Regions from separate parts of the Propionispora hippei DSM 15287 genome, predicted to be linked through region 4. Evidence: riboswitches for the same ligand, from Rfam matches in the RefSeq annotation. Region 4 holds a riboswitch; each other region holds the start of a gene.
The links. A riboswitch is a leader RNA that binds a small molecule or an ion and turns the genes downstream of it on or off. The one in region 4 is predicted to bind cyclic di-GMP.

Region 1: another riboswitch for cyclic di-GMP. It lies ahead of F3H20_RS08210 (endo alpha-1,4 polygalactosaminidase); the one in region 4 lies ahead of F3H20_RS17395 (V4R domain-containing protein).
Region 2: another riboswitch for cyclic di-GMP. It lies ahead of F3H20_RS08160 (tetratricopeptide repeat protein); the one in region 4 lies ahead of F3H20_RS17395 (V4R domain-containing protein).
Region 3: another riboswitch for cyclic di-GMP. It lies ahead of F3H20_RS11640 (CPBP family intramembrane glutamic endopeptidase); the one in region 4 lies ahead of F3H20_RS17395 (V4R domain-containing protein).

What each region holds. Positions count from the first base shown of each region.
Region 1 covers NZ_FQZD01000011.1:129,567-134,002, reverse strand. Annotated here, with positions in the region: gene F3H20_RS08215 (NAD-dependent epimerase/dehydratase family protein) at 1-1,757, opposite strand, end outside; gene F3H20_RS08210 (endo alpha-1,4 polygalactosaminidase) at 1,832-2,848, opposite strand; cyclic di-GMP riboswitch class I at 3,109-3,195, opposite strand; gene F3H20_RS08205 (heavy metal translocating P-type ATPase) at 3,423-4,436, opposite strand, start outside.
Region 2 covers NZ_FQZD01000011.1:114,645-119,080, reverse strand. Annotated here, with positions in the region: gene F3H20_RS08160 (tetratricopeptide repeat protein) at 1-1,914, opposite strand, end outside; cyclic di-GMP riboswitch class I at 2,047-2,131, opposite strand; cyclic di-GMP riboswitch class I at 2,308-2,393, opposite strand; gene F3H20_RS08155 (QueT transporter family protein) at 2,494-2,940, opposite strand; gene F3H20_RS08150 (glycoside hydrolase family 68 protein) at 3,116-4,123, opposite strand; gene F3H20_RS08145 (PTS transporter subunit EIIC) at 4,126-4,436, opposite strand, start outside.
Region 3 covers NZ_FQZD01000018.1:59,519-63,954, forward strand. Annotated here, with positions in the region: gene lipA (lipoyl synthase) at 1-1,491, shown strand, start outside; gene F3H20_RS11635 (hypothetical protein) at 1,580-1,789, opposite strand; cyclic di-GMP riboswitch class II at 2,144-2,227, shown strand; gene F3H20_RS11640 (CPBP family intramembrane glutamic endopeptidase) at 2,312-2,947, shown strand; gene F3H20_RS11645 (hypothetical protein) at 2,998-3,261, shown strand; gene F3H20_RS11650 (hypothetical protein) at 3,239-3,601, shown strand; gene F3H20_RS11655 (PH domain-containing protein) at 3,876-4,436, shown strand, end outside; gene F3H20_RS11660 (PH domain-containing protein) at 4,414-4,436, shown strand, end outside.
Region 4 covers NZ_FQZD01000045.1:10,012-14,447, reverse strand. Annotated here, with positions in the region: gene F3H20_RS17410 (hypothetical protein) at 1-91, shown strand, start outside; gene F3H20_RS17405 (DNRLRE domain-containing protein) at 200-787, shown strand; gene F3H20_RS17400 (DUF429 domain-containing protein) at 845-1,606, shown strand; cyclic di-GMP riboswitch class I at 1,711-1,804, shown strand; gene F3H20_RS17395 (V4R domain-containing protein) at 1,931-2,449, shown strand; gene F3H20_RS17390 (PAS domain S-box protein) at 2,478-4,082, shown strand; gene F3H20_RS17385 (DUF1848 domain-containing protein) at 4,142-4,436, shown strand, end outside.

The DNA.
Region 1 (4,436 bases), on a different contig from region 4:
AGATTCTTCAAAGCAACTATGGCAATAACCCTGCCTTCATAAATAACAGGTGCTGCCATGAGCGGGCTGTCAGGTCGCAATTCATTATTTATAAACATTCTCTTCTTATCCATGATATAGCGGGCATACTCGGAATCGGCAATTTTTATCGACTTGGCTTGATCATCTCCGTAGCCGGAAGATTGCACTTTTAAACGCCAATAAGTTTTGCCCCTGTTTACCGTATAAAGAGCTACCCCATCGGTTTGCATAATTTTCCCTACAATCCCGATAGCCTCATTGGAAATATCTTCCATTTTCAGGCTATTCAAGGCACGAACAATATTATATATTTTGCCAATACTATCGTTAGCGTTAATAATCTGCGAATGAAGTTCATCCTTGCGTTGGTTACACTCTAAATAAAGAGTCCGCATAAAGTTATACTGGCTATTTATTGCATCCAGCTCCATCTGCTTATCCGCTGCTATTCGTTCCGAATTATCCCGTACGTAACCTGTGGCAACTCCAATGCACAAATAAGCGGCCAGGTGAGTCAAGTATTGAGCTTGATACATGATGGATACAAAATCCCCGCCCCGTGCCAGTGCCGTGCCAATAAAAAGAACCGCTGAAAAAGCTACGGCCGGCAAAGATTGCTTTTTGCCATATAAAATGCCCATAAGCCCAATGTAAATATAGTTGTAATCAAGGCCAAGGCGGTAATCAATCGTTCCTCCATATAGGCTGTTCCAACTAAATAGGAGCATCAGAATAAACATGCCTGAATTCTCTATATGGGGCCGCCACCGGGAAAAACTGTTGCTTGGCATGTCAATGGCGGCCGCAGTGGCTTGCTCCGTCCAATGAGCTTGATACCACGTGTAAGTTTTTGCAAGCCCCTCACGCAAAGAGTATTTCTGCTGCCAGCCCAACTCCTGTCTGACAAGAAAATTATCCAGTCTTGAATGAGCCACCTCACCGGTTCGCCGTTCGGCAAAGCGCACGCCTTTAATAGCATGCATGTCTCCCAACGCAGCGATTACATCTGCCAAGCTGGTTTCCGTATTTGTTGCTACGTTCATGATTTGCGAGGTTACTTTACTAGTGGCGGCCCGGAAAACGGCATCGGCCACATCTTCCACAAAAATATAATCACGAGTCTGTGTGCCATCGCCATAAACGACCACTTCTTTTTCTTCCAGCATGCGCTGCATAAAAATAGATACGACTCCGGCTTCGCCGGCAAGACCTTGACGCGGGCCATAGACATTGGCAAACCGTAATATGACTGTTTTCAGTCCATACAGTTCAGACCACTGCCGGCAGTAATATTCCCCTACCTGTTTATTCATTCCATAAACAGATACAGGCTGGAGCTCTGTATTTTCAATAATAGGCAAATCCTCAGTATTCCCATATACGGCTGCCGATGAAGCAAATAAAAATTTCCTTACTTTGTATTTGCGAGCCAGGTCCAGCATGTTGATTAAGCCAAGTATATTGGATTCACTATCCAGATAAGCATCCGCATTGGAAACGGCAACGTCGACTTGCGCCGCAAGATGAATAACACAATCGATGTTATTCGTGCGGAAAACCTCCTCGCAGTTTTTATCCGTTACATTAAGCTGATAAAAATCATAGTCAACACTGAGATTGGCTTTCGTCCCGGTAGAAAGATTATCAATAATACAAATTTTGTGGCCTTCTTTAAAAAAACGTTCGGCAACATGTGATCCGATAAAACCACAACCGCCAGTGATTAGTATGTTCATTGCTGTTCCTCCAATATTTGATAATAAACAAACTGCAATTGTTTGCACTACCACGCTGAGAAAATATACAAAAATTACATGACTTGCTTGTTCTCGAAATAGTCGTATGCATCAATGACATCTAAAAAAACACCACTAAAGCCATCTTTTACAATCTCATCAAGTAAAGTCCGAGGAGAACCGAATAAAACCTTTTTCCACTCTTTAGTCCAATATTTCACCTTAAAATTCCCCTGCCAATCAGGATTTTCTTCCGCAATCCAGGCGGGAGGGGATGTTGACCAGGACGCCTGCCAATAAGGCCGATAGTTTTCCGCTTCACCAATGCTTAGATAAGCAAATACCAGCCGGGAAGTGCCGTTTTTCCTTACACGAAGCGAAGCCACGTCGGCACTGGACAACGGTTGATTATCAAAATAACGGTCGATAATCAGCAAGTCGCAATTCGTATTGCGCAGCTTACGCAGATACTCTTCCTTGCTTTTGAAATTTCCGGGATTCAACAAAATTAGAAAGCTGTGCACCTGATCAAGACGACTAATTTTTTTGTTAAATTCCCACGGCAAATCCCGTGGATAAGAAGGAATGGTATTAAGATCAGGGCTTCCGATAAAAGAAATATACCCTTTCGCACGATTCTCCCGATATGCATCATCAATCTGGTTATGATCCTGGCAATAGTCCACGATAAAAACCGGTAGATGATTGGCTACAGGCAAACTTAACGAGGAGTCAATAAAATCTTTAGCGTCAGGAGTTGTCGGCATAGTATGCATCGCCTGATCATCCTCCGTTTTTCCCCAGGTATAAGCCCGCCCCTCCACTAAAACTCCATCAAGATGATTAAGTAATCTTTTGATCAACGCATCATCAAGATTTTCCTGACGGTATAAATCCAGTCCGCCATTGCCGATTACCTGAAAATAAGGATTTTTCTTTTTCGCATAGTTGCTGATTTCTTCAATCAATAAGACCATTTCTTTTTTATATTGAATATCTGCTGCCACCACTTCATTTCTTACCGTACAAAAGAAAAAAATGCCGCCCATAACTATTAGCAGGCTGTAAATTAAGGTACTTCCCTTGCCCAATCCATTTCTCCCCCCTAGGTTATGTTTTCAAATAGTTTTATAGAAATCCAAGATAGATAATAGATAAAATGAAAACTAACTATTATGTCTGTCATTGCAATAAGATTTATGGAAAATTGTTATGATAACTGCGCAAAAGCATTTGTAACTATAGTAAAGGTTTACAAATTTGACACTATACGAAAGTATAGTTTATTATTTTTTTCAACCAGTCAAATTCATCCCTTTTAAAAAACACAAAAAAATGACTGCCAAGTTACATCAGCAACTTGGCAGTCATATACAAAACTGTACTTAGACCCATAGCTTTGCGACCTTGATTTTCATCAAGTTTGCCATATCTTGTATTATTTTCCTCTAACAACATAAGCTTCATTATAATAAAAAAATTTAAATTGTCAAGAAATACCTTGAAAATTATTCATAACTCACCTATTTTGCCCAAAAAACGCTTTATATCTAGAATTTATTACGCTATATAAAAAACTGTTCAAAAATAAGTAATGCAGCCCTGCAAATATAAGAAAAGACTATTCTTTAAATAAGTTTTATCATTTAAAGAATAGTCTCTGTTTTATTTTATAAGCTCAGCCTTATGATAGGGTTCAAAATTTCTCAAACGCAGCGCATTGGTCACAACCGAAACCGAACTGAAGGCCATCGCCGCTCCGGCGATGACCGGCGACAGATAGCCGGCGGCAGCCAGCGGGATGCCCAAGGAGTTATAGACAAGGGCCCAGAACAGATTTTGCTTGATGTTTTTCATCGTCGCTTTGCTTAACCGTATAGCAGCCACAATACCGGTCAGTTCACTGTTCATTAAGGTAACATCGGCGGCCTCAATGGCCACATCGGTTCCTGTTCCAACAGCAAACCCCACATCGGCGGTTGCTAAAGCCGGGGCGTCGTTAATACCGTCACCGGCCATGGCAACAATCTTCCCCTGACCTTTCAGTTCCTTTACTTTTCGCGCTTTATCTTCAGGCAGAACTTCCGCCAAAACATGGGTGATTCCCACGCTCCCCGCAATGGCTCTGGCTGTCCGTTCGTTGTCGCCGGTAAGCATCCAAACCTCGATCCCCAGCGCCTGCAGTTGGGCTATGGCCTCCACCGACCGCGGTTTCACCGTATCGGCAACGGCAAACAACCCGGCCAGTTCTTCCTCGACCGCCATCAGCATGACAGTCTTTCCCTGCTGCTCCATCGCTTCGATGGCCGGAATATGCCCGGCAAAGTCAATATTCTGCTCTTGCAGCAGCTTCCGGGTCCCCAGCAGAATGCGTTTGCCGGCGACCACAGCCTCAACCCCATGACCGGGAATCGCCGTGAACGTTGCAGGTTCACTCAGCAATGCAGCCTGTTTTTGGCTATAGCTGACAATAGCCTGCGCCAGGGGATGCTCGGAGTTTTTTTCCGCGCCCCCAGCCAGCGACAATAGTTCAGCCTCAGCCATACCGGACAAATTAGTAAAATCGGTTACTTCCGGCTCACCCTTGGTAATCGTCCCCGTTTTATCCAAAACCAGCGTGGTAATCCGGTGGGCATGTTCCAAATGCTCGGCACCCTTGATCAGTATGCCGTTTTCAGC
Region 2 (4,436 bases), on a different contig from region 4:
GTCCCAGTCCAGGTTTATATCGTGCCGCCGGTTGCGGTCCGAATAATTTGCGGCTGCCATCATGACAGACAGATTGTCTTTAAGTCCAATTTGCCGGTTATACGCCAGTTGATACTCTGTCGCCATCATATGACTGGGCAGTGCCTCTGCATCCATTACCGGTGTGCGGTTTATACTAAAATCAACTCTGCTTTGTTCACCAAAATAGCGACTCGTGGTCAGGTGATACCCATCCAGCCTGCCGTGAGTACGACCCTGATCCAGCCACAACTGTACCATATGTTTCATGTCGGTGTATCGTCCGCCAACAGAGTTTGTTCTTAATACGGTTTCTCCCTGGCCGTCAGAAATCCATGTACTGCCGATTCCTGCCAATATGTCCACCCGGTCTGTCACCCGCTGTTCGCCGGTCAATTGTAGGCGATGATCCTTATTTCCTTTATAATCTCTGCTGCCGGTAGCGTTAACAGCCAGGCTGCCCTGCCAGCGTTCTTCAAAGGTCCTCAGCGCCTGAGCCGTCATTGGATTCGCACTATACCTGTCCAAACCTGTCACGGCCTGCCTGGCAGAATAATAATCGCCTCCCGGCACAGCCGTATTAACAATCCCGCTATTGGCGGCAGGTTGTGTCCCCGGCAAAGCAGCCAACGACAGATATTGTTCGTAAGCTTCTCTGATCAGCCCCTGGCGATAAAGTACCGCAGCAAACTGCTGGCGAAACGCCGCATAATCGGGATAGGTATGGATTATGGCCTGGTACAGCTTTTTCCCCGCCTCGTACCGTCCCATTGCAAAAAATGAATCGGCATCCCCGGTAATGACCATAGCCTGTTCTGCAGCCATATTGATAAGTTCCCGATACAATACCATCGCCTGTTTTTCCTTAGAGCCTGTCAGCATGTACGCATAAGCCAGGCTGTGCCTATCGCTGGGTAAGCTTTCCCCCTGCTCTAAAATGCTGCAATAAATACCTATGGCCTGTTGGGGCAGATAGAGCCGCAAATAAGAGTCCGCCAGCGCGCGCCGTCCATAGGCAGGAATCTCCCGGTAATTGGGCCATAGCTGCGTCCCTTCTTTAACTGCAGTTGTATAATCACCGTACAAAAACAATGCCAGCACGTAGTCACATTGCATCTGAACCGTCGCACTTTTATCACGGATTGTAGGCCGTAACAGTACAATAGCCTGCCGGTACGCATCATGTCTAATAAATTGAGCCGCCATCTCGCCACGCAACGTTAGCAGAGAAGCTTTTAATGCCGGGTCATTCCATCCATCGACAGAAGCTAGGGCAGTTTCTATTAACTTAGCCGCCCCGTCTGCATCACCGCGTGCCAGTAATATATTAGCCTTGCCACTGTAAGCAGCTAAGTTGTCAGGTTGTTCTTCCAGCAGGATCGAATAAATACGCTCCGCTTCATCAAAACTCCCCGTATGTACCAGACTTTCCGCTTCCCACAACCGAGCCTTCCTATTTCCTGTCATAGCCGATTGATGATATAGCTGCCAGGCGTCGTTAAAATGGCCGGTCTTGAAATACGCCTGAGCCACGTTGATTCTCACATAATCAGGTACGGCCGGGAACGACTTTATTCGTTCCTCATACAACTGAACCGCTTTTGTATATTCTCCGGCCCAAACTGCAACGACGGTATAATCGAATACAATATCCGCTTCCGTCTCATGGTCAACCATTAAATTTTCCAGTATCGCCAAAGCCGGCCGATACTCTCCGCCCCTTGCTAAAGTAACCGCATATTCCCGTGCCGCATCCCGGTTCTGGTAGGACATTTCAGTTGATTGCCCAAGCGTGTCCGGTAGCGGTTCCTCTTTTGCCATAACAGATGTATAACACACCGCACTTCCCAAAAAAAACACTAAAGTAAGTAATGCCAATACTTGCTTGATCCTCATGTACACTCCCCTAACAATAGCTTTTATCTTTCGCTTTCACGATCGAAGTGCGTGTTTCCCATCCCGCCCACCTGGCACCGGCAAAATGCACCTTCAAAAACAAAAAACAACCGAATTACAAAGTTCTTGACACTTTGCAACCCGGCTGTCATAACAAAAATGTTTTAGACCCTGAGCTTTGCGTCCCCGCCTTTCGACAAGTTTGCCCGCTATATATATACCATTATCAATATGTATTAAACAGGTTAAATTCCTATGAAAGCCCATTTATTCAAGATAAATACATTAGTCATTCTAACAAGTGTTCCGATTTATGTCAACAGGATTTTTATTCTTCCATTGACAAACATTTACTGCAACAGACAAAAAAAGCCGGATTACAAAGCTTTCGTACTTTGCAACCCGGCTTTCATAACAAAAATGTTTTAGACCCCTGGCTTTGGTTCCCTGTATTTTTGACAAGTTTGCCCAATTCCGCTAGCTCTTGCCAGCCGATGCTATCCATTTACTGCACAAATATAGCAAATATTTTTCATTTATTCAACTATAGTCTAACTAGCTCGATTCATCAACGGCAAATTACTGAATCCTTTGGGCGGCTTTAATCAAAATTACCCCCAGTGTTCCAATGACCACGGCCTCACCGATAAAGACAGAGCCAAACACCGACCAATAAGGCATGTCAAACAGATAAGCCAAATAAGCACCGACCACGACGGCATTAATGATCACCGGGAAGATATAGGCGGCCTTGCTTTCTTTAAAGCGCCGTGTCAGCCAGGCTGCTGCCAGTGTGGCCAGACTGCCAAAGACCACATCCATGACTCCGGCGCCGCCAATCATATTAGCCAGCAGGCAGCCGACAAACAGCCCCCACACCGCTTCCCCATACAAAATAGGTAGCACGGTAAGCGCCTCGGCAATCCGGAATTGGATGACACCATAGGAAATAGGCTGAAATACCACCGAAAGTACTACATAAATGGCGGCAATCACCGCCGCCTTCATTAATTTTTTCTGATTCATACTAATCCTTTCTCATACAAATAAAATATTTCACTCTCCTATTCGACCAATTCGGCTATAGTCCTTCTGTCACAGTCCCGCATCCTGTCTGCCGAACTAAAAAACAAGGAAAATTTGCCGGCAGTACCAGCGAAATCTCCTTGTTATCCATAGCGGCAGCACCCCAACTACCCGACTACTTTTCCAACATCATTTTGCCTTGTTCATCGTATAGAACCCGTCTGGGAAGCGACAGACGGTATGAAGCCTCGGTCGCGGCAAAGCCTTCATCGGGACCAACGCCCCAGGCTAAGAACACATCTTGTTCCTTCGTGTCTTTTACAATCCGTCCCGTATAAAGTCCATCCGCCGTCCCACTAATCACATTGTCCGTAGCCATTGGCTCAAACTGACCGTCCAGACGGTCGGCAACGAGGTAGAGTTCACCGGTCTGCGGCTTTGCAGGTAAAATAGCCTGCTGATGGGCCGGACTGTACCAATCTTTTTTCACGGCAAACAATAAATACCATTTACCCTGGTGCCGGTGCAGCGTGGGGACCTCCATATCGACAAAAGTATGAGGGGAAGCGGCCGGCGGGAGCAGCTCCCAATTCAGTAAATCCTTTGACCTGGCCCGGCCGATGCAGCCACGGCTGCGCGGTTCACCCCGCTTGTCCCTTGCCGTAAAAAACATATAGTAGGTGCCGCCCGTTTCGTCTAAAATAACAAAGGGGTCCCGGCAGCCTTCGTGGCGATTGTAGGCCTCCGCCTGATTTTCATAATACTCGCTGCCGCCGACCGACAAGACCGGATTATACTCATACTTATGCCACAGCTTCAAATCCTCTGACCAAGCCACCCCGATGCGCTGCGTATGACCCATATACCCGTTTTCCAATACTTCCTGACGGCAGCGGGAGGTGTAAAACATATAGTAACGGCCGTCTTTTTTTATTGTGCACCCGGTCCAAATGGACACGCTGTCCCAATCAGCCGGATTTTCACTGGCCTCCAGCACGGTTCCCCGGGGCTGCCAATCCCTCAGGTTTTCCGATACGGCATAACCGACGCTGGCCGCGCTATGCCGCGAATGGGCATCCTGTTTTAGGGGAGCCTGCAAATGGTACAGATGATACTTGCCGGCTTCGGCAAAAAGCCAAAAATCCCATAAGAAATACCCGCAAGGGGCATATGTTTTATTCATCTTCACGAATCCTCTTTCCCTGACAAAAATTTTCTTTCCCGATCAGCTTGGCCATCGGGAATCCCTAAAATCCAGGCGGCACTAAACGCACTGACAAAAGCGATCATAAAGCCGGCAGCATATAAAAGTACATCACCCTCCTGAATGATCGCCAGTAGCGACAGGGCCGACAAGCCCAGACTAATGGCCTTCACCTGCATCATGGCAATGAAGCCGCCCCCTAAGGCGCCGCCAATAGCGGCAGCCGCAAACGGCCTTACTAACGGAAGATTTACGGCAAACATGATAGGTTCGGTAATACCTAACAGGCATA
Region 3 (4,436 bases), on a different contig from region 4:
GCCTGGCAGTTCCAGGAGAGCTATACCAAAGCGCGGCGGCAAGGCAAAGCTGACGAGGATGTGTTAGTGCTGCTGGAGCATCCGCCGGTCATTACGGTCGGGCGGAGTGGCGTGGATGGGCATATACTAGTCGACAGCCTGACGCTTAAAGAAAAACAGTGTGAAGTATATCATGTGGACCGGGGCGGCGATGTTACCTATCACGGGCCGGGTCAGTTGGTAGGCTATCCACTGCTTGATCTGAAGCGTTACGGTAAGGATGTCCATGCCTATGTTCACAACCTGGAGGAAGTGATCATTCGCACGCTGGCCGATTTCGGCATCATCGCCGGACGGGATGAGAAATATACCGGTGTGTGGGTTGGTGAGGACAAAATTTGCGCCATCGGGATCGGGGCGCGCAACTGGCTCAGTTTTCATGGGTTTGCCTTGAATATAGACGCCGATTTATCGTACTTTTCCTTTATTACTCCCTGCGGCATTCGAGGCCGGGGCGTAACCAGCATGGAAAAACTGCTGGGAGCAGCTCCTGCTATGCAGGAAGTGCGCAGCCGTCTGATCGCTCATTTCCAAGCGGTTTTTCAGATTGCTGCCGTGACAGAAACCGATGGCCGCTGGCTGGGCGATACCCGTCCGCCATCCTGGCTTAAAGGACGGGTCGCCAGTAACCAAAATGCCAGCGAGGTTCACGGTATGCTGGATGAACTGGCTCTAAATACCGTTTGCTCCGGTGCACATTGCCCGAATATGGGGGAGTGCTATGCCAGCCGCACAGCTACCTTTATGATTCTGGGCAGCCAGTGTACGCGGCAGTGCCGTTTCTGTGCCGTGCAAAAGGGCCAGGTGCAGCCGGTGGATGCGGGAGAACCCGAACGGGTAGCCCACATGATAAAACGGCTGGGTCTGCAGTATGCAGTTATCACTTCGGTAACCCGTGATGACTTACCGGATGGCGGTGCCGAGCATTTTGCCCGTACGATTGAGGCCATCCGGCGAATTTCACCCGGCACGCTGATTGAAGTATTAATTCCCGATCTGCAAGGTAACGAAGCGGCACTGGATACGGTCATTGCCGCCCGGCCGGAAGTCATTAACCATAATGTGGAGACCGTGCCTGCCCTCTATAGCGAGGTTCGCCCGCAGGCTAACTATCAACGGTCTCTGGCCGTATTGGACTATGTGAAACGCCAAGCCCCTCACATTAAGACCAAATCGGGCATTATGGTTGGGTTGGGGGAAACCCCGGCTCAAGTGGCTGCTGTTCTGGCCGATCTTCGATCTATTGGCTGTGACTTCCTGACCGTAGGGCAATATCTGGCACCGTCAGCTCAGCATATTGCCATCAAAGAATATGTCGCACCCGAACAATTCGTGCACTACCGGGAACTGGCGGAAAGCTTCGGCTTCCTCCACGCCGCCAGCGGCCCCCTGGTGCGCTCCTCCTACCGGGCGGCGGACGGGTTCTTTCAGAAGGAAAGACTTTCGTCCTGATTGCTGAACATTGATTAAATAAAAATAAGGCCCTGTCTACGACATTACATTGAAGTCGCAGACAGGGCCTTATTTATTGTTACCGTAGTCAAATATTATCATTGATTTTCCAACGACCATTCTCATAGGTAATCAAACCAGCGAATTCCAATTGGTCCGGGGCTTGTCTCAAACCGGTTAGTTTGCTGTAGACGATTGCGTAATCTCCTGATGTAGGAAAGAGCTTATCACAGGTTTCCACTTGGTATTCCCAGTTGCAAATAATATTGGTAAGAGCCTGATGTAATAAAGAATCCACGTGCATTCTCCTTTTTATTTTTACTAAGCAATATTATATTAAAAATAATTTCCAGATAATAGTATGAAGATAGATTATATAATATTTTTTTGTTTGGTTTATTAGATTAGTCTTTGGATATATCAAGGAATGTGCTCTTTCAAAAGAAATGATTTTTGTCATAATTAGGCATTTAGTTAAAGAACAATAAGGTCTTGGCTACGACACGCAATAAATCGTAATCAAGGCCTTATTGTCATTTTTTGCAGAAAAATGTAAAAAAGATAATAAAATGAAGTTAAATCCAACAAAGGAATATAATGGAATACGTAGAAATTTTGTAATGGGATAGTTTCAAATCAATTTCAAAGAATTATATGATATGGAAGCGAAGAACGGTAGGCTGTATCTGGACACTTGGTCTGCCTGGAGATGGTAGTGTAACCGCCCATTTCTTTTTAGAGAGGGGCGGTTTTCATTTATGGAAATGTAGTATGCAGTTTTAGAAATCTTTAACTTTAAAAAAGAGTGGAGAAATTAGTCATGACCAATGAATTGGAACGTAAAAGAGAATGGAAAGGTCTGATATTTTTTGTTTTTTTTGTATATGGGATATGGACTGTGTACAGTCTTGCAATGATTTTTCTTTTTCTTGATCAAAAAAGTTTTGTCTGGATTCTCCATAATTATGGGGTGAGCCAAATTGTTTTTACAGGATTACCTATTTTTTATTATTTAAAATTTATAGAAAAAGTTGATATTAATTATTTAAAATTCAATAACATTAACAAGAGAGGTTTAATAGTATTAGTAACTTTTATTGCTATTGAATTTGCAATTCACTTAATAAGAATAAATCGAGAGCAGATGGTGAATTATGGTTCTTTTATTTTTTTAAATCAATGGACTAAAGGAATCATAATATCAAGTCTTATGGATGAAATATTATACAGAGGGGTGATTTTACAAAAACTTATGAAGCTCATGCCCTTCTGGATTGCTAATATAGTCGTTACTTTAGTAGAGATAGCATTATACAGGCCTGGAAATGCTATTGTTTGGTTGGATAATTTTATAGGTGGGATCATGTTTGGTTACGTGTTTAAAAAATCAAATTCTTTATGGGGGGCAATCTTAGCACACGCTGCATTTAATTTTATTAACATATACATTCATTAGTAAGATATTATTCATTAATTTTGATGAGTGAAGAATAGAGGAGGATTTTTTTGTCTTCTAAAGTTTGGGTATGTGGTGTCATTGCTTTAAAATTGACCTGGTTATCCTATCCCTTAGCGGCGTATGTTGGGCTGCGATTTCAAGAAATTATAGGGATGCAGATGGTTTTTCCTTTGGTATTTCTTTTTTTCTTGATGTTGATCATTACTTTTTGTGAAGGGTTTAGCTTTTTATATAATAAAGTAAAAGGTAGAGAGCAAACGATAGCGCTAATTTATGACGAAAAAGAAAATGAGCAGTCTGATTTTATTTGAAAAGAAAACAAGGTCCAACATGTCGTTTTATTATCAGTTAGTAAAGAAACAGGGGGAAATACGTTGGTATGGGTCCTGCTTCTTTGAACAAAAGACGATAACGGCAATAGAAATATTTGCGGATGGTTCTGATGATTGTCCGGTCATGAAAGCTGTTCAAAGTTCCGGTGAAGTTTTTTCGGTCTATGACCAAGAATTTCTTAGCGGATATATAGCGGAAGAAGATACTGATATTATTTTTAGCAATTCAGATGATAAACAAATCTTGCTGGCTGCCAAGAAAGAAATTAAAGATGAAGAAGCACAGGCGATGGATAATATCCTTTTTCTTGGGATTTGACACCATCCTTTAATAAAAACGGAAATTGTTATGTTTTGCGCGGGCGGGAAGGGCTGGTAGGGGGGAAGTATTATGTTGGATTGCAAAATCTGGAGTTAGTAGAAGCTTGAGCTATTGATGATTTTACCATGAAGCTAATTATGTTGATTATTATAATTCTTGACAATCGTCATAATAACTATTTTATTTGATCAAAGATGAAGATATTTAGAAGGATTAGAACCTACTAGCAAGCCTTAAGCTATAATATTTTTTTGCAGGAGGCGGGACAAAGATGGCCTATCAACTTACTTATCTAGATGTTTTACAGGCATTGTTTATACCTTTTAATATGTCCTTTTGGGCATTAAATATGGGAATATATATCATTATTGGTTTTATTCTATGGCGTGGGACAATATCGATGAAAAAATGGTATAGAGTTATGCTGGTATTAGCCAGTGTTATTATATTTTTGCTGGCTATGTTTTTAGTTGGAGTCAGTAATGAAGGGGATGGCTGGCAACTGTCGGAGCAAGAAATTAGGATAAAAGCCTGGCCGATTGAAGAGACTGCCGATTTGAAGACTGTCCAGATTGCCTTGGTGAGTCCGTGGAGCGAATGGCAGCCGACCTTGCGGACCAATGGATATAGTGTTCCTGGGTTGTCAACGGGATGGTTCAAGCTTCGTAATGGAAAAAAAGCGGCTATTTTCTATCATCAGAATCCACCGGATATGCTGCTGCTAAAGTCCGGTGATACTTACTATATTCTGGCTCATCCGGGTGTCCGGGAATTGTATATGAAACTTCTACAACAAGGAGTGAAAAAGTATGATTTATCAATTTCCCAAGTC
Region 4 (4,436 bases):
GGCTTCAGTCACTTTCGATATGTCAATTGATGGTGAAACTTATAATGTCGCTAACTTGCATGTGGGGATAGCTTTTCTGAATACTCCATAGGTTGGGGAGAGTTGAGGATATCCTCAAACTCTCTACATAGAAACATGTTGTTCGATTATGGGATTACTGCTGCAGGTTCGCCGATGCATTGAAGAAGGGGCTGTTGGTATGGCAGTTGTCAATATTCCAGCCAGTAAAAGTCTTACTTTATCAAGTAAAACTCCTTTGAAAAATATAAAAAGAAACAAAATTTTTATCGGGAGCCAGGGAAGATATGTGTATTATAGTTACCTCTTTTTTAATATGGATATGATTCCAGACAATATTTCTTTATTGGCTGCTAGGTTGGTCTTGTTTAAAACCGATAAGTTACAGGAAACAAGGCAGTTTGCCATTTATCCACTGCTGCAGGAATTTTGTTCGTTAACATCCTATTTGTATAGTTGCCCTTTTGAGGTATGCCCAACGCTAAGACGAACCTTTAATGTGTTTGCAAGTGATATCGTCGTTGAAACAGATATTACCGGGTTGGTTGGTAGATGGCTTGACAATACGCTGGTGAACAGGGGAATCGCGATTATTGAGGAAAAATTCAATTCTCGAATGACCGGACGTACATCCTTCGGTTCAGCGTACTGTAAAGATAAAACATTGATACCCTATATAAGAGTTGCGTATAAAGAAAAGGAAGGATCTCCTTATTTTCCTATACCCAATATCGGCTATTGTGCTACTGTTATTCCTTGCAAATCATAAGCGGTCCTGTATATCATTGTATTAACAATGATATTTTTTATGGAAGGAAATACAGAAATGGAAGCAAGAATGGGCGGTACCTGCTGGGTAGGTATTGACAGTTGCAAACGAGTGGGAAAATATCGGGGCTGGGCAGTGTTTTGGCACGACCTGTCCGGCCGGTATGGTTTTGCCGATTATCCGGATATTACCCAACTGATGGCAGAGCATGACGCTGCCGAATGTCTGCTTATCGACATCCCGATTGGGTTACCGGAAACCAGTCAGCAGAATGCGGCTAGACCGGATCAGAAATTAAGGAGTAGGCTGCCGGGAAAGGCATCCAGTGTGTTTAATACTCCCTGCCGTCAGGCCGTTTACGCCAGGGACAAGCAGAGCGCCAAGGCTTGCAATTTGCAGGTTCTTCAAAAAAGTCTGTCCGAACAGTCACTGGGGTTTACGCCAAAGATTCGCGAGGTGGATCAATTTTTACTGGAGCAGCCTCAATACATCGGCCGACTGCGGGAATCGCATCCAGAGTTCGGTTTTGCTATATTAAACGGTAATAAACCGCTGGTGAGCAAGAAAACCTTCCCAGAGGGACTTAAAGAGAGAACACAGTTGCTTTCAGAGTATTTTATACAAGCCGGACAGGCCATGACTGAAATCGAAAACCGTTATCCCAAACAATTACTGGATGATTTTATAGATGCCATGGTATTGTCGGTTATTGGCCGGCTTGGTATGCAGTATGGTTTTTCTACTATTCCTCAACGGCCGGTAGGAGATAGCAGAGGAATCCCGATGGAGATTGTATACTGTGAGCCGTGCTTAAAATAAAAAATAGATTATGGCCGAAAAATATGTTTTTTTGCCAAGGACAGAAGGAAAAGTGATAGTCAGTCTAGAAATGTAAAATTTATGTAGAATTTGTAAAAAAACGAAGGATTTTTTGGCAAACTTGTCGAAAGACAAGGACGCAAAGCTATGGATCTAACTATACCAAAGGACGGTATAAATGATTGCCAAGCCGCAAATAGGTTTTGGCGATTTTTTTTTAGTAATAAACAATTTATTTGAGGTGTTAAGTGTTGAAGTTAGCTTTCAAGCGCAGCTAATCCGAGCGTGCTTGCATGGTAGTCAAACAAAAAGAGGAGTCTTGTTATGAAGCGAAAATATGAATTTCAATGGGAATTGCTTGGCGATCTTGCTGCCGGCAGGCCGAACCTGGGGCCGATGGTTAGCACTGATGTATACAGACTTATGCAGTTTTGTTTTCGCGATGTGCTTGAGAAACATTACGGAACGGAAATGGTCGATACCTTGTTCTATGAGTCAGGGTTGCTGGCGGGAAAACAATTCTACCAGAACGTTATTAGGGATGTAAAAGATTTCAACAGTTTTATTCAGGCAATACAAACAGCCCTGGCGGATAAGAAAATCGGAATTCTACGGGTTGAATCGGCTGATCATGAAAACGGAAAATATGTAATGAGCATTTCCGAGGACTTGGATTGTTCCGGATTGCCGGAATTGGATTATGAAGTATGCGTTTATGATGAAGGTTTTATTGCCGGGCTTCTGGAAGGGTTTACCGGCAAGCAGTATAGTGTTAAGGAGATTGACTGTTGGTGTACAGGTGACAGGACTTGCCGGTTCACTGCTGAAATATCCGTGAAGTGAATCTTTGGTTTTAGAGAGGGATATCCACGTGCGTAAAGAAATGGAAGAAGAAATCAATGAAATACTGAGAGAGTTATATCAGGTGATAAAGGGAAAAGACGTGACAAACGGTGATTCTGCCTGCGCGGGAAAACATCCGGAGTTTGTCAAGCTGAAAAACGAGCTTCTCTTGCTTAGATCCTTTACTGATACACTTGCTAAAGGTGATTTGTCTTCTACAATAAACTTACGCGGATATTGGCCGGGTGCGTTAAAGGCCCTGCAGTCCAATCTGCGCCATTTGACTTGGCAAACAGGGATGGTTGCTTCCGGTGATTATAGCCAACGGGTTGATTTTATGGGAGACTTTTCCATTGCGTTTAATAGCATGGTGCTTGGTTTAAAAGATGCGGCAGAAAATGAGCGACGCTATATTGCAGAGCTTGAAAAACAACAGGAAATCATTCGGGAAAGTGAACGAAAATATAAATTTATTGCTGAAAATACGGGGGACGTAATCTGGCTGTTGGATACCGGCGGCATTATCCGATATATAAGTCCCTCGGTTGAGAAATTGTTAGGGTTTGCAGCAGTTGAACTAGAGGGGGAAAATTCGGAGCAAACGACACTTACCTTTTTGTGGAATGCTTTTCAGAAGATCACGACTGACAACATTCAATGGCACAGCAGTAAAGTACCGTTCATTGTGGAAGAGGAACAACTGCGAAAAGACCGGAAAGTGATCTGGCTTGAATCTTCCATAAGCATTGCCCGGGATCAGGCGGGTGCCCATATTGGCTATATTGGTGTTACCCGTAATATTAGTGAAAGAAAAAGAAATGAGAGTCTGCTATATCAGGCGTATGAAAGAAAAAAGAGAAGTGAGTTTTTTAATAAACTGGCTGTCCGGAATGATATAAATGATCTGGAGCTGCAGGAGTATAGTGAAAAAAACAAGCTTCATATTCCCAAAGATTTTTCTTTATTGTTTTTCGAAGTAGATACTATACCGGGAGTGTCTGATACAGCCGATCATCATTACCATAAGCAGCAGCTCGTAGATTTCTTGATCGATATATTAAATAAGAAGAATAATACGATTGCCTGGGAGACAGACATTGGTATTGTAGTCCTTAGTGATTTTGCTTCATGTCCCAACCATAAAGAACGGGAAACCGAACTGGCGGAAAGTTATGTAGCTTATATCGGTGCCTATGTCCGGAATATTCATGTTACAGCGGGGATTGGAAACTATGTAGAAGGTTGGTCAGGCTTAGCTAACCGGTTAAACAATGCGAAGACTTCGGTACGGATTGGTAAACAGGTTTGGCCGGAAAGACATATTTATCATTATGAAAATTGCGGGATTTATCAGGTACTTGCTCCTTTTGCCGTTACTGACGGAGCTGTTGATTATGTGCATCAAATGATCGGCCCATTACTGCCGCACCCTAATTTATTGGAGACACTGGAAAAGATTTTATCAGGTCTAAGTTTCAAGGAGATTGGTACACAGCTATATTTGCATCATAAGACTATTCAGCTCAGAAAGCAGCGGATTGAACAAATTCTAAATACATCGCTTGATTGTTATGAGACGCGGACTGCGTTGGCTACAGCTCTCCAGCTGTTGAAGATTTTAAAACTTGGCTGAATCTCGGCAGTGTTTGTATAGGATACAGCGAAGGCACTAGCAGGAAAGTGAGGATAACAATGATTATCAGTGCCAGCCGACGGACAGACATCCCGGCTTTTTACTCGGATTGGTTTGTCAATCGCTTGCGTGAAGGTTTTGTCTATGTGCGCAATCCGATGAATTTCCGTCAGATATCCCACATTTCACTGAAGCCGGAAATGGTTGGCTGTATTGTTTTCTGGACCAAGAATGCTTTGCCGTTGCTTACGAAATTGCCTGTTATTGATGCTATGGGGTTTGCGTATTATTTTCAGTTTACGATTACGCCTTACGATGCAAAACTGGAACGTCACGTACCTGTCAAACATGAAA